3 regions of the Pseudomonas sp. Marseille-QA0892 genome follow, and region 2 is predicted to be linked to each of the others. Evidence: predicted binding sites of a transcription regulator. Region 2 holds the regulator's gene; each other region holds the start of a gene.
What was found. The regulator FliA, encoded in region 2, starts transcription of late flagellar genes. The targets are predictions, from matches to a motif close to CTAAAGTTTNNNNNNNNNNNGCCGNTAA.

Region 1 (5,043 bases), 500 kb from region 2:
CAATGCTTTGAAGAGCATGCCGACGCGGATGTGGGCGCCGCGATGCAGTGCAAAAGGCAGCCCGAGGAACCCCGATGCTGCCATCGCATAGGCCGCAAATTCATCCGATGCCGGAATGAGTGTCCCGAGTAGGCGCGCGATGATCTGCGCGCAGATGATCAGGCAGATGGCAACAAGGAACAGTCCGGAGAGAAGGCCACAGAATTCGTATAGGCGTCTGAGCGGGCTCATGGCACCTCCAGCGTAAGGGGCGGATACGAATAGGCCCGCATGGACAGCGGGCCCAGCGACTTACTGGCGGAAGGCATCCATGATGGCCTTGCCATCCTGGCCCGTCTTGCTGAGCCAGTCCTGCGCCATAGTGTCTGCGATCTTCTTGAAGCCCGCTTCTACGTCGGCCGGCGAGGCTTCGTTGACCTGCATGCCGTTATCTCCCAGCGTCTTGACCAGTTCGGCAGTCTTCTCCTGCGCCATGGCCCAGCCGGATTCTTCAGCTTTGGCGGCAGCGTCGAGCACCGCTTTCTGTGCAGCCTCAGGCAAACGCTTGAACGCGCGCTCGTTGACGATGACGAAGTTCTTTGGAATGAACGCCTTCACATCGTAGTAGTACTTGGAGAAATCCCACGCCTGGGTATCGACCCCGGTGGCTGGCGAGGTCAGCATGCCGGTGATCATGCCTGTGCTGAACGCCTGCGGGATTTCGCCGGTATTGATGGTCGTCGGTACGGCCCCCATCAGCTCGGCCATTCTCGACGTAGCCGGGCTATAGGCACGGAATTTCATACCCTTGAAGTCGGCCATACTGTTGATCGGCACTTGAGTGAACACGCTCTGGGGTGGCCACGGCACGGCGTACAGCAGGCGAATGCCCTGCTTCGCCAGTCGCGCTTCGACGGCAGGCTTGCTGGCCAGCCACAATTTGTGAGCCTCAGGGAAGCTGCGCGCCAGGAACGGTACGCTGTCAACCTCGAAGATGGGGTCTTCGTTGCCCAGCGTTGCCATCAGCATCTCGCCGACCTGAACCTGGCCGGTCTGGACCGCGCGCTTCACTTCCGGCCGTTTGAACAGGACCGAATTGGTGTGAACGCGGATCTCCAGCGCGCCGTTGGACGCTTCCGCCGCCGATTTTGCGAACGTCTTGGCGGTCTCGGTGAGGTAGTTGCCATCGGGTTGCTCGACGGTCATGTTCCAACGGTCCGCTGCGACGGCGTGCAGGGAAGACAGGCCAAGCAGACAGGCCAGTGCCGTCAGTTTGAAGCCGGACGTGAGTGCCTTCATGGGAATCTCCGTATGGTTTTTATCGTTGCGATGCGGCAGCGTCGCCCCGAGTCTCGAAGCATTGGCCAATGCTGTCCAACTAGAAAAAACCGGCGCGGATGATCGAAAAACCTTATGTGCAGAAAGCGCGCATGCTGGCCGTCCTGCGCCCTAATAAAGGGCGCAGGGGCGAATGGACTGAACATTGCGCGAACCGAAACCACGACCCGTAGATGACTCAGGCCAGCGCGCGACTCTCCGTGTGGTTCGCTGAAGGCGTCAATTCGATGAAGCCGGGGGCGACGTCGGCGACGTAGCCTTCAATGACATCCTGGGCAAGCGCGACCATCTGCTCATTCAGCTCGAGCCCCACACCTGTCCGCCAGGTAGCGACGATATCCATGGGTGGCGGTGGCGGGACGTCATCGAGGATGCGCAGCGTGCCTTGCGCGAGATCGATCGGCACGAGCGCTGGCGGCAAGGCGCCGATACCGAAACCGTCATGGATGAGCCGGGTCATGGCCGCAACCGAGTTCACGCAGCTGACCCGCGCGGCTGTGATATTCGCCGTGTGCAGAAGGTTGAGAATATCCTGATGCGGTGTGGAGTTCTTTGAGAACGTGATGAGGCGCTCGCCTACCATCGCTTCCAGCGAACCGTAGGGTCTGTCGTAGATGGAGCCGGTCGGAACGATCCATTGGACGGTGTAGCGAGCCAAGTTCTGGTTGCGCACGGTATCGCGGCGCAGCATGTCGGTCTGGAACACGACATCCAGATAGCCCTTGTCGAGTTGCTCGCACAGGTTTCGCGCGGTGTCGGCCGTCAGCTCGATCTCGACCGAGGGGTAGCGCTCCATGATTTTCGCTACGAAAGGACTCAACCAGGTGTGAATGACGGTATCCATTGCACCGATACGAACACGGCCCTGGACATCATTCGGATCGTTCAGCGACCGCTTGAGCGCCTGCATGGTATCGAGCATATGTTCGGCGTACTCCAGTACCCGCATCCCCTCGGGCGTGAGGGTCACCCCTTTCGAATCACGCAGGAAGAGCTTGGCGCCCAGCTCTTCTTCAAGCGCTGCGATGCGGCTAGAGATCGAGGCCTGGGTACTGAAGAGCTTCTCCGCTGTCAGCCTGAAGCTCTTCAGGCGGGCCACCCAGACGAAGGTTTCAAGGAATCGGATGTTCATGTCTGACCTGAATTCGATGATTCGAAAGGCGGCACGCGCGCCTTCATGCCTGGTCGATCTGCAGCATGTATGCCAGGCCTGACACCCCCGCGCCTTATTGGCTCTTTCCATAACCGCTACAGGACAGCGTCGGAGCCGAATGGATTCAGCAGGTCTCAAGTGGATAGACGGTTCATATTGATCTACGAGCGGATGAATTTCCGCCTCAAGGTTCTGGTGCACCTGCCGATCAAGCAGTAGGGTTCGCCCCGTTACAAATATAAATATCAAGGAGCCATCATGCTGTTGTTCCTGTCATGGAAGCAGAAATTTCGCCTGTTGATCGTCATCACGCTGTTAGGCCTTGCCCTCATGGCGGCATCGGCGCTATGGGCGAACAGAAACCTCGGCTCCGCCATGGAAGCGCAGCAACGCGCGACCGACTACGACCGGCTTACCACTACGCTTCTGAACGAGTGGCTAAAAACCGAGACCATGCGTGGATACCTCGACGCCTCCACGATCGAGGCTTACCGCAACCGACTCAACAGCCTTCCCCAGCAAGCCAGTGCCCTTGTCGAGCAAGCTCGCCCGCTTGGCGATGCGGACTTGGAAAGTCGGGCGAAGGCCATCGAGGCGGCCGTAAAGGAAAACGCCAGGATCCAAGCGGAATGGCTCGACCTGAATCAACGTTTCGGCCTGGACCAGACATCGGGCGAACGCAAGACAGCGGCTGAGATCGCCGCGCCGCTCGAGGCCATTTCGATTGCGCTCATCCAGCCCTTCATTACAACAGCACTCGCCAGCCAGCGGGATTATTTCACCTCGCTGGACGGCCGCTACGCCGAGAAAGCGCGCAAGGCCATAGCGGACCTGCGTAGCAAACTGATCGAACTCGACTGGATGGATAGTCAGATCGGCGAAAACACCGAAACCTTCGCCGCGAATTTCGATCGCGCCGACGCGATAATCAGTCAGATCGTGGCGGACGAGAAACAGCTTGAAGCCCAGGGTCAGCAACTATCAGGCCTCGTCAGCGCACAGCAACAGGCGCTGCGTAACGGCATCCTCGCCAAGACGCTTGCCCAGGCTGAGCAGACACGCCAGTCGGCCTACTGGATTCTGGGTATAGCCTTTATTCTCATCGCGGCCTTCCTCATCATCGCCATCGGCCAGGCTTCCAGCCGTTTGATGAAGCAGCTCACCACCGTTATCCAGCAGTTGTCTCGCGTCGCCAACGGCGACCTCCGCGTGAACGTCGAAGTCGGCCGCAATCCGCGCGACGAATTCAACCAGCTGGGCCAGGGCACCAACGGCATGACGCGTGGAATATCGTCCCTTATCGGGCAGGTGCTCGACGGTAATCGCGAGCTGACCCGCCTGCATGGCTACCTGAGCGACGCCATGCAGCGCCTCGACAGCAACAGCAGTCACCTCGAAAGCCAGACCGAACAAGCGGCATCCGCGTCGCATCAGATTGCGGCTACAGTGAACGAGATGGCCCGCCGTGCCTCGGATGTTGGCGATGCCACCCAACACGCGCATGATTCGGCAAGAACCGGTGCCAGTGTGATCATGGCGAATACAGAAAGCATTCGCGCCCTGTCGCGCCTGATCCAGACCACTCACGCACAGGTGAATGAGCTGATCCAGTCCAGCGGACGCGTGAGCGGCATTGTCGATGTGATCAACAGCCTGGCCGACCAGACCAACCTGCTGGCCCTGAACGCGGCAATCGAGGCGGCCCGCGCGGGCGAGGCCGGCCGCGGGTTCTCCGTCGTTGCCGATGAAGTGCGTTCACTTGCGCAAAAGACCGTGTCAGCCACGACCGATATCGGGCGCATCATTGACGAACTGAAGCAGCAGACGGGCAGCATGGACAGTCTCATGAGCGAGGGCGTACGCCTTTCGACAGAGGGTGAGCGGCAGGCCGGCCAGGCAGCCGAGGCCATCAATGTGATCACCCAGTCGATGGACCGCCTCAGCGAAGAGATGACGCAGGTCGTTGTCGCCATCGAGGAAATCTCCGCAACCACCGAAGACATCGCCGGCAAGATGGAGGAAATCAATCACAGCAACCGCGAGACGCGAGATCTTCGCCTTGCACTCGATGAGCATACCCGCGGCCTCTCTGCTCGGGTCGATGCGCTCAACCAGACCACAGGCCGCTTCCAGATCGCCTGACGCCATCGCCAGCCGTGTCCCGCACGGCTGGCTCCGCCTTATCGCTACCCCTTTCCACAACTCGCACGACATGGGCCGCCGGTTGCCCCCTCCTCTCAACGTTGCCAAATCGACTTTTCTTATGGCGGGCGTCCGCTTTTATTAGTTGGACAGGCCGCAAGGCGCTTCCAACAATCGGCCCATGGCTCTAACCCCGAGCACCCGGACGAGAGGACAGTTTCATGCCCGCACTGCTACTCAATTGCGATATCGGTGAAAGTTTTGGCGCCTGGAAGATGGGTCTGGACGCCGACGTCATGCCTTATATCGACTGTGCGAATATCGCCTGCGGGTTCCACGCCTCCGATCCGCAAATCATGGTGAACACCGTGCGCCTGGCGGTAGCGCATGGCGTACGCATCGGCGCGCATCCGGCCTATCCGGACCTGGTT
Region 2 (5,043 bases):
CGGCCTCAACGGTTGCTGCCGCGCCAGTCAAGCCCAAGGCGTCCGAAAGAGCACCCGCTGCATCAGCTCCAGCCGCAGATTCTCGCGCACTGGACGCCATGCGCAGCGAACTCAACGGCTTGCGCGAATTGCTCGAAATGCAGCTTGGCTCGTTTGCCTGGACGCAAATGCAGAATGCCCGCCCACAGCAGGCCGCGATGTGGCGTCGGCTGCAGCGCATGGGTCTGCCGGCCGAACTCGCCCGCCGATTGCTGGAGAAAGTGGCACACATCGCGGACGGCCGTAAGGCCTGGCGCCTGGTACTTGCCTACCTCGCCCAGGGCATTCGTACCTGCGAGCAGGAGCCCCTGGAAGCGGGTGGTGTGATTGCACTCGTCGGCCCGGCAGGTGCCGGAAAGACGACGACATTGGCGAAGCTGGCGGCGCGTTATGTGCTTAAGTACGGCTCACAAAACATCGCGATCGTCAGCATGGACAACTTCCGGATCGGCGCGCAGGAGCAGCTCAAGACCCTTGGCCGTATCTTGAACGTACCGGTCGTGCAGGTCGACCCAGGCGTGTCGCTGGTGCAAACGCTGGCGCCGCTGGCCAAGAAGCGCGTCGTGCTGATCGATACCGCTGGTCTGCCAGTGAATGATCCGGCACTGCGTTTGCAACTGGACTCACTAGCGAGTCGGAAAATTAACGCACGCAGTTACCTGGTGTTGCCGGCTACCAGCCAGAGCCAGGTGCTGAAAGCGGCCTATCATGGTTACAAGCGTTGTGGGCTGGCTGGTTGCATCCTGACCAAGCTGGATGAAGCTGGAAGCATCGGCGAAATTTTGGCGCTGGCAATTGGGCATCAGCTACCGGTAGCCTATCTTACAGACGGGCCGAAGATTCCCGAGGACATCCAACTGCCTCGCTCGCACCAGATCGTTAGCCGCGCAGTAAGCCTGCAGGCGGCCGAGGAGCCCAGCGAAGATGTGATGGCCGAGATGTTTTCCGGTCTGTACCAGAACCGCGGCCGCCGGGCCGGTTAAACCCGGCAGCCCAGAAACGACACGACAGCCTCTCTGGAGTGCTGTGCTACACACTGAGAATAGGTAAGCAGAACCATGGGCATGCACCCTGTACAGGTCATCGCGGTAACCGGCGGAAAGGGCGGGGTCGGCAAGACGAACGTGTCGGTCAACCTCTCGATGGCCCTGGCCGATCTCGGCCGCCGCGTGATGCTGCTCGACGCCGACCTTGGCCTGGCCAACGTCGACGTCCTGCTGGGTCTGGCACCCAAGCGTACGCTGGCGGATGTCATCGCCGGCGAGTGCGATCTTCGCGATGTTCTGCTCCAGGGCCCCGGTGGCGTTCGTATCGTACCGGCCGCCTCGGGCACGCAGAGCATGGTCCATCTCTCGCCGATGCAGCACGCGGGCCTGATTCAGGCATTCAGCGAAATCAGCGAGAACCTGGATGTACTTGTAATCGATACCGCTGCCGGTATTGGTGATGCGGTCGTCAGCTTCGTGCGCGCCGCGCAGGAAGTGCTGGTTGTCGTCTGTGACGAACCTACATCGATCACCGACGCCTACGCTTTGATCAAGTTGCTTAACCGCGACTTTGGAATGAACCGTTTCCGCGTGCTGGCCAACATGGCTCACAGCCCGCAGGAAGGACGCAATCTGTTTGCTAAGCTGACCAAGGTCACGGACCGTTTTCTGGACGTGGCGCTGCAGTACGTGGGAGCCGTTCCCTACGATGAATCGGTACGCAAGGCGGTACAGAAACAACGGGCAGTCTATGAAGCCTTTCCTCGATCCAAATGCGCACTCGCGTTCAAGGCGATCGCTCAGAAGGTCGACAGTTGGCCCTTGCCGGCCAACCCCCGCGGCCACCTCGAGTTTTTCGTCGAACGTCTTGTGCAACAACCCGTAGCGGGCTAATCCCATGTCAGCAGCCAGTGGACTTCGTATGTACAGCAAAGCCCAAGCGAAGGATTCGCAGCATCAGCTCATCGAGCGCTACGCGCCGCTGGTCAAGCGGATTGCCTATCACTTGCTGGCTCGCCTACCGGCCAGCGTACAGGTGGAAGACCTTATGCAGGCCGGCATGATTGGCCTGCTCGAGGCAGCCAAGAAGTACGACTCCGGCAAGGGCGCGAGTTTCGAGACCTACGCCGGGATCCGCATCCGGGGCGCAATGCTGGATGAAGTCCGCAAAGGCGACTGGGCACCGCGTTCGGTGCACCGCAACAGCCGCATGGTCAGCGATGCGATTCGCGCCGTCGAAGCAAGAACGGGACGCGACGCTAAAGATCAGGAAGTTGCGGCCGAATTAGATATGAGCCTTGAAGAGTACTACGGCATTCTCAGCGATACGCAGGGCAGCCGCCTGTTCAGCTTCGATGATCTGCTGCAGGAAGGCGAGTTCGGCGACGACGAAGACCATGTGACGACCCACCAGGGACCGTCCCGCGAGCTGGAAGACGAGCGTTTCCAGTCCGCACTGGCACACGCGATCTCGAACCTGCCCGAGCGCGAACGCCTTGTGCTGGCGCTGTACTACGATGAGGAGCTCAACCTCAAGGAGATCGGCGAGGTGCTCGGTGTGAGTGAGTCGCGGGTCAGTCAGCTCCACAGCCAGTGTGCGGCGCGTCTTCGCTCACGTCTGGGTGAGTGGCGAGCACGCTGAGGGGCAAGGTTCAAAGCGCGGGTTGGCAGGACGGCGGAGTATGTGTCAGCCCGTTGATCATCGATATGTTCCAAAGGGCTCTTCTTCACCAAGAAGAGCCTTATGTTTGAAAGGGCGAGCTGGCTGAGGCCAGCACGTTCCACGATAGAATGGCGCGGCCCGACATCGGGCGTAATGGCGATTGTACGGAGGCCGATTTGGACAAGAACATGAAGATTCTTATCGTGGACGATTTCTCCACGATGAGGCGCATCATCAAAAACCTGCTGCGTGATCTGGGCTTCACCAATACCGCCGAGGCGGATGATGGTACGACTGCACTGCCAATGCTGCAGAGCGGTAACTTCGACTTCCTGGTAACCGACTGGAACATGCCTGGCATGACGGGTATCGATCTGCTGCGCGCCGTGCGTGCGGACGATCGACTCAAGCAGCTCCCAGTGCTCATGGTGACCGCAGAGGCCAAGCGCGACCAGATCATCGAGGCTGCCCAGGCCGGAGTGAACGGGTACGTCGTGAAACCGTTCACGGCTCAGGTTCTGAAAGAAAAGATCGACAAGATCTTCGAACGGGTCAACGGCTGATCCGGGCCGCGAGGGCGTCATGGCAAAAAATGATTCAGAGACGGGCGATTTCGAATCGACCCTCAAACAGCATGCGCGCGAGTTGGTCTCCAGCCTTGAATCTGGCGACTTCAGCGAAGCGGTTCTTCTCATCCATCGGCTCGATAAGGCACGAGACCTCCATGTCTATCATGAGGTTGGCAAGCTGACGCGTGAGCTGCATAACGCCATTGTCGGCCTGCAGCTTGATGGCGGCGGAGAGCACGCCAAGGAGCTTTCGCAGATCTCCGATGCAACGGATCGTCTTTCCTACGTCGTACAGATGACGGAGAAAGCGGCCAACCGGACCATGGATCTGGTCGAAGAAAGCGCGCCGCTGGTGAATTACATCAGTTACGAGTCCCAGAGCCTCATGGCGGACTGGCAGCGCTTCATGCGTCGCGAAATGAGCGCCGACGAATTTCGTGAGCTGGCCAAGCGTATTGAAAATTATCTGTCTCGCGGTTTGCAGGATAGCGACCAGCTGTCCAGAAACCTCAATGACATCCTGTTGGCGCAGGACTTTCAGGACCTGACCGGCCAGGTGATCAAGCGCGTGACGCAGCTAATCACAAAGGTCGAGAGCGACCTGCTCAAGCTCATGTTGATGGCGAGCAAGGTGGACCGCTACACCGGCATGCGGCACGAGCCGGCGGAGCCTGTTCAGGCACCTGAAAAGAAAAAATCATCTCAGGGTGAAGGTCCGCAGATTCATGCCGATAAACGGGAAGACGTCGTTTCCAATCAGGATGATGTCGACGACCTGTTGTCCAGCCTCGGGTTCTGACGAGCCCGCTTGCTGGTTCGGCGCCTGCCTGGCGACCACCTAACGAAAGATCATGGCGATACGCCCTTGGGGAGCACACGAATGAGCTTCGACGCCGATGAAGAAATCCTCCAGGACTTCCTGGTAGAGGCCGGCGAGATCCTGGAATTGCTGTCTGAACAGCTCGTCGAACTCGAGAGCCGTCCAGATGACATGGATTTGCTCAATGCGATTTTCCGCGGCTTCCACACCGTCAAGGGCGGCGCAGGTTTCCTGCAGCTCAACGCGCTTGTCGAATGCTGCCACATCGCAGAGAACGTTTTCGACATCCTCCGCAAGGGCGAACGCCGCGTCGATGCCGAATTGATGGACGTGGTCCTGCAGGCCCTGGACACCGTCAATGAGATGTTCAGGCAGGTCCGTGAGCGGAGCGAGCCGACGCCGGCATCGCCCGCTCTGCTGGCCGCGCTTGCACGTCTGGCAGAGCCAGCCAGTGCGGACGAACCGGCTCCTGCGCCCATTGCCGATGTCGCTCCGGAGCCTGAACCCGAAGCCGCTCAGGTGTCGGCAGATATTACCGATACCGAATTCGACGCCTTGATGGGCGCGCTGGGTAATGAGCCCGCTGCCGCGCCAGTGGCACCTGCCAGCGGCGACGAAATCACAGACGACGAATTCGAGGCTTTGCTTGATCAGTTGCATGGCAAGGGCAAGTTCGTCGAAGCGCCTGCGCCTGTCGCTGCAGCTGCGTCGGTTGCGCCGGCCGCCGCTACACCGGCCGGGCAGGGTGACGAAATCACCGATGATGAGTTTGAAGCGCTGCTTGACCAGTTGCATGGCAAGGGTCAGTTCAGTGGGCCGAGCGACCCGCCCAAGGCTGAGCCGACCAAGGTCGAAACGCCCGCTCCCGCAGCGGTCCCTGCGGCTGCCACTGATGACATCTCCGATGATGAGTTCGAGGCGCTGCTGGACCAACTGCATGGTAAGGGCAAATTCGAGCCGACGGCC
Region 3 (5,043 bases), 1.8 Mb from region 2:
TACTGACACGCCCGGCTTCAACGTCGAGAAGACGGAGCACAAGATGGGCATTCGTGCATCCGATACGTGCGCCATTTCGCTCGACAACTGCCGCATTCCGGAAGCCAATCTGCTCGGGTTGAGGGGAAAGGGCCTGGCCATCGCACTCTCGAACCTCGAGGGTGGCCGCATCGGCATCGCGGCGCAGGCGCTGGGGATCGCCCGAGCGGCATTCGAAGCCGCGCTGAACTATGCACGCGACCGTATTCAATTCGACAAGGCCATCATCGAGCACCAGAGCGTGGCGAACATGCTGGCGGACATGCATACCCGCATCAACGCCGCCCGCCTGATGATCCTGCACGCGGCCCGTCTGCGCAGCGCCGGCAAACCCTGCCTGAGCGAAGCCTCGCAAGCCAAGCTGTATGCGTCCGAGATCGGCGAGTATGTCTGTTCGAAAGCCATCCAGATCCACGGGGGCTATGGCTACCTGGAGGACTATCCAGTCGAGAAGTATTACCGCGACATGCGCATTACGCAGATCTACGAAGGGACGAGTGAGATCCAGCGGCTCCTTATCGCTCGGGAATTGGCGAACTACGAGATCTGATTGCAGGTGCGACCTGACCCGGCGGGGCGCCTGGAGTCGAACGCTCCGAGTCACCTGCGCCGAAAATTGAGCTTCCTCTGCTTGCGTGCCTGAGAGCGACGCCGAGAAGCCTCTATCGGTCACCGATCTCAGTGAAAACGGCGACCCCAACCTATAAGCGCTGAGGCTGGGTATAGCTGACGCGCCGCGTACCCTGGATTCAAGACCGGGGCTTCGGCCGTCCGGGCGTCCTATCGGCTCTGCTTCCGTCGCCGCAATGCCATAGGCAAGCGAAGCGGTTGGCACTCCTGGCCCGGGAACGTTTATGGTGTGGCATTGATCGACATGCGACATGAACCTCACGGAACGTTGCGTGCCGGGCTACCCAACACGTCTGCCGGATACCTTCGATGGGCCATAGTCACGATCATTCGCACGACCATCGCCATGCCCATGACCACCACGGACATGGGCATGGCGATCACTCGCCTTCCGTCACTGCGGGCAATGAACGGAGAATCCGCCTTGTATTACTGCTAACGGCGACATACGCGGTCGTCCAAGCCGTCGGTGGATGGCTTGCGGGCTCGCTGGCGCTGATCGCGGACTCCGGCCACATGATCTCGGATGCCGCTGCGTTGGCACTGGCGCTGGTGGCCTACCGATTCGCAGCGCGCGCACCGGACAAGCGGCGGACATACGGCTTCGACCGGGTACGGGTGCTGGCTGCGCTGGCTAATGGTGCAATGCTTTTGCTTCTGGTTGCCTGGATCATCTGGGAAGCGATCTCGCGGTTCCAGCAGCCCGTAGAGGTCATGGCCATGCCGATGCTGATCGTGGCGGTGATTGGGCTGGTCGTGAACATCGTCGGCGCCGTGGTGCTCAGTTCGGGCAACAGAGGCGACAGCAACCTGCGCGGCGCCTTGCTCCATGTCGTAGGCGACTTGCTGGGCTCGGTCGGCGCTATCGCCGCGGCCCTCGGCATCATGTGGACAGGGTGGACGATACTCGACCCGCTTCTGTCCATCGGCGTAGCGCTGCTTGTGGTTCGTTCCGCCTGGCGTCTTGTAACGGAGTCGATCCAGGTCCTGCTGCAAACGACGCCCGCGGGCCTCGATCCAAGTGTGATCCAGAAGGAGCTGAAGCGGCTGGAGGGCGTCGACGACGCCGGCCACTTTCATGCCTGGACACTTACGGACGATCGGACCATCGCGACCGTACACGTGACGCCCAAGCCTGGCGCCGATCCGCTCCAGCTGCCCGCGCGCGTTACGGCACACCTTCAGGCCCGTCACAAGCTGACCCACGTTACCGTCCAAGTCGACCCGCCCGGCAGCCTGGCCGTGCACTGAATGACCGGTCTTCCTTACAACCTATTCCTCTCAGGAGACTCCACTATGCAGCACATTCTCATTGCGGGCGCGTCCCGTGGCATCGGCCTGGCATTGGCGCAGGGCTTCCTGAAGCGCGGCGATCACGTGACAGTCGTTGTGCGCAAACCTGGGAACGAAGCGCTGGACCGCCTCGCCAGCGAGCATACAGGGCGCCTTGAGCAAATCATCAGCGACCTGAGGGCAGATGATGCCGCCACCAAGATTGCAGCGGGGGTTGGGCATGACCTTGACGTTATCCTGCTCAATGCTGGCGTTTCCGGGCCGAAGGAAATCGATAGCGCCACGGTCGAAGAGATCACCGATTTGTTCATGACTAACACCGTCGCGCCTATCCGTATTGCGCGTGCCATCCAGCACCGACTGAAAGCCGACGGCATTCTGGCTTTCACCAGCTCCCAGATGGGCAGTGTCGCCCTCGCCCGGTCGGCGAGCATGCCGCTCTACGGCGCCAGCAAGGCGGCACTGAATAGTCTGCTGCAAAGCTGGACGCATTCCGATGATGCGCCACAAGCCACCGTGCTTGCGTTACACCCTGGCTGGGTGAGGACCGATATGGGCGGCGACAGTGCGCCGGTGACCGTCGAGCAAAGCGCTGCCGGGCTGATCCAGACGCTCGATGCATACCACGGCCGCGGCGGCTGCCACTTCGTTGACTTCGAGCAGCAACCCCTCGCCTGGTAACAAGTGGATGGCTCGCCTGGTCTGTTATTTCATGGCGAGCCAATCTACGCAAATGGTAACTGGTCGACTTGACAGTATCACTAGGCCACCCTAAAGGCCCTTAGCAGCACGCCGATACACGGGAGTATTCACTCACCGGGTATTTGCCATGCGCAACCTAAAACTCTCTGCCCGTTCGGCATTTTGCTTCGCCGCCATCCTGGCACTTCTCTTCATACTGGCAGGGATTGCCGCCTGGGGCCTCACCAAAATGCGTGACGCCGAGCAGGACGTCGAGCTCAACTGGATGGCGAGCATCAGCCAGACAGCAAAGCTCAACGCTACGATTTACCGTCTGCGCCTGGATACCCTGCGCGCCGTTGCGACGGAAGATCCGCAGATCAAACAGCTTTCTGTGGACGCCATCGCTAAGAACCGGCCTGCCATGCAGGAAGCCATTAAGGATTACATGCGTCTGGTTGCCGGCCCGCACGAGCAGGAGCTGGCAAATAATGTCGCGGCTGGCATCAATGCCTACGACGCCCGGCTGAACGAGATCGTAACCATTGCCCAGACGCGTCCCGCAAATGAAGGCATCAAGTACATCAACACCCATATCCGTCCGCTGACCAATGACCTGAGCGAAAAGATTGGCGTGCTCGAAGACTGGAACACGAAGGGCGCCGCTGCCGCAGGCGATGCTGCGACCAGCACCTATGCAACGAACATTGCCCTGTTGATTGGCATTTCGGTGCTCTCGGCTGTGCTGACGATCGTCCTAGCAATCCTATATACCCGCAGCATCGTCACGCCGCTCAAGCAGGTGCTGCACGTCAACCAGCGCATTGCTGATGGCGACCTCCGCGCCGAAATCGCGCCAAGTGGGCGCGACGAAATGACTGATCTGATGAACGCAACCGCGCAAATGCAGCGCACGCTGCGCGACACCATTCGCCATATCGGTGACGCCTCGACCCAGCTTGCCTCGGCCGCGGAAGAGATGAATGCGGTTACTGAAGAAGCCAGCATGGGCCTGCAGCAGCAAAACGGCGAAGTCGAACAGGCCGCCACTGCCGTAAACGAAATGACCGCGGCCGTGGAAGAAGTTGCCCGCAACGCGGCTTCGGCCTCGGCCTCCGCACAGCAGTCCGAGCAATCCACAGGCGTAGGCGCGTCGCGTGTAAACCAGACTGTCAGTGCGATCCAGAGCCTGGCCGAAACCGTTTCGCGTACCAGCGAGCAGGTCGAAGGCCTCGCCGCGCAGGCGCAGGGTATTGCCAAGGTCGTCGACGTGATCCGTGCGATCGCTGAGCAGACCAACCTCCTGGCACTGAACGCTGCGATCGAAGCCGCCCGTGCCGGCGAACAGGGCCGAGGCTTCGCCGTGGTAGCCGATGAGGTACGTGCCCTGGCCCACCGTACGCAGGAGTCGACGCGCGAAATCGAGCAGATGATCGGCGGGATTCAGTCCGGCTCCGAAGGCGCCGTGGATGCGATGCAGCGCAGCCGTAACGAAGCGACCTCTACCCTGCGCATTGCCAGCGAAGCGGGCGAAGCACTGGAGGAGATTGCTCGTGCAATCACGGATATCAACGAGCGCAACTTCCTCATTGCCACTGCATCGGAAGAGCAGGCCCAAGTGGCGCGCTCGGTGGACCAGAACCTGGTGAGTATTCGCGATCTGTCGATCCAGACGTCCGCCGGTGCCAACCAGACCGCGGTAGCCGCTGGCGAAGTCTCTCGTCTTGCGGTGGATATGAACCGGATGGTGCAACGCTTCAAGGTGTGATCTGCATCGCATATCTGCGCTTTATGCATAAGGAGCCTTCGGGCTCCTTATGCATTTATAGTGTCGGCCATAAATGCGATCTCCCACGGTTCTTGCTGCCATTAAGCTACGAACTCCGACTTTCCGCCCTGGTGCATTGCGCATGGGACCCAGTCTGTCCATGCCGACCACCGGAACTTTGCTCCGCGCCGCCCGGTCGGTTTATGCATCGGTTAAATCACTCGATCGTCAGGTCCTGTCATGCTCCGCTGCACCGCCTCGGCTGTTACGCCGCCATAGCGCACCCGCCTCCTCGGCACATCGGGCCTTTTCGCGCCTGAGCTGATGCCACCCCCTCGTCGTGACGTTAGAAAACGCGCGACGGTCTTCGTATTTTCATCGAAACGGTTTCATCGTCCGCGCCCCTAACGCTTCGTTCATTCTGGAGGCGTGCGCACCGTTTACGATCGCCGAAGAGGCTCGACATGGTCCGTCTGCCCGCACGCCCGATCCGTCCCTATCGCTATGGGATTCGTTCGGACTTTCGCCCACCGTAGCGTCGTTTTCCTACCCATACACTCACCGGGGCACTGCCCGTCTGGTAACAAGGAAGGAAGACAAGAATATGTTTAAAAGAGCCAGACTCAACGCTA

Region 1: the regulator FliA is predicted to act here: its motif matches at 2,654-2,681, upstream of ACY8D3_RS10175 (methyl-accepting chemotaxis protein).
Region 3: the regulator FliA is predicted to act here: its motif matches at 2,734-2,761, upstream of ACY8D3_RS04170 (methyl-accepting chemotaxis protein).

Annotation. Positions count from the first base shown of each region.
Region 1 is NZ_CM143104.1:2,193,274-2,198,316, forward strand. Features, by position in the region: gene ACY8D3_RS10160 (TRAP transporter small permease) at 1-231, opposite strand, end outside; gene ACY8D3_RS10165 (TRAP transporter substrate-binding protein) at 292-1,278, opposite strand; gene ACY8D3_RS10170 (LysR family transcriptional regulator) at 1,496-2,449, opposite strand; gene ACY8D3_RS10175 (methyl-accepting chemotaxis protein) at 2,729-4,612, shown strand; gene ACY8D3_RS10180 (5-oxoprolinase subunit PxpA) at 4,834-5,043, shown strand, end outside.
Region 2 is NZ_CM143104.1:2,691,001-2,696,043, reverse strand. Features, by position in the region: gene flhF (flagellar biosynthesis protein FlhF) at 1-1,022, shown strand, start outside; gene fleN (flagellar synthesis regulator FleN) at 1,098-1,919, shown strand; gene fliA (RNA polymerase sigma factor FliA) at 1,924-2,667, shown strand; gene ACY8D3_RS12520 (chemotaxis response regulator CheY) at 2,877-3,251, shown strand; gene ACY8D3_RS12515 (protein phosphatase CheZ) at 3,271-4,056, shown strand; gene ACY8D3_RS12510 (chemotaxis protein CheA) at 4,138-5,043, shown strand, end outside.
Region 3 is NZ_CM143104.1:923,914-928,956, reverse strand. Features, by position in the region: gene ACY8D3_RS04185 (acyl-CoA dehydrogenase family protein) at 1-589, shown strand, start outside; gene ACY8D3_RS04180 (cation diffusion facilitator family transporter) at 979-1,920, shown strand; gene ACY8D3_RS04175 (SDR family oxidoreductase) at 1,966-2,643, shown strand; gene ACY8D3_RS04170 (methyl-accepting chemotaxis protein) at 2,792-4,411, shown strand; gene ACY8D3_RS04165 (acyltransferase family protein) at 5,016-5,043, shown strand, end outside.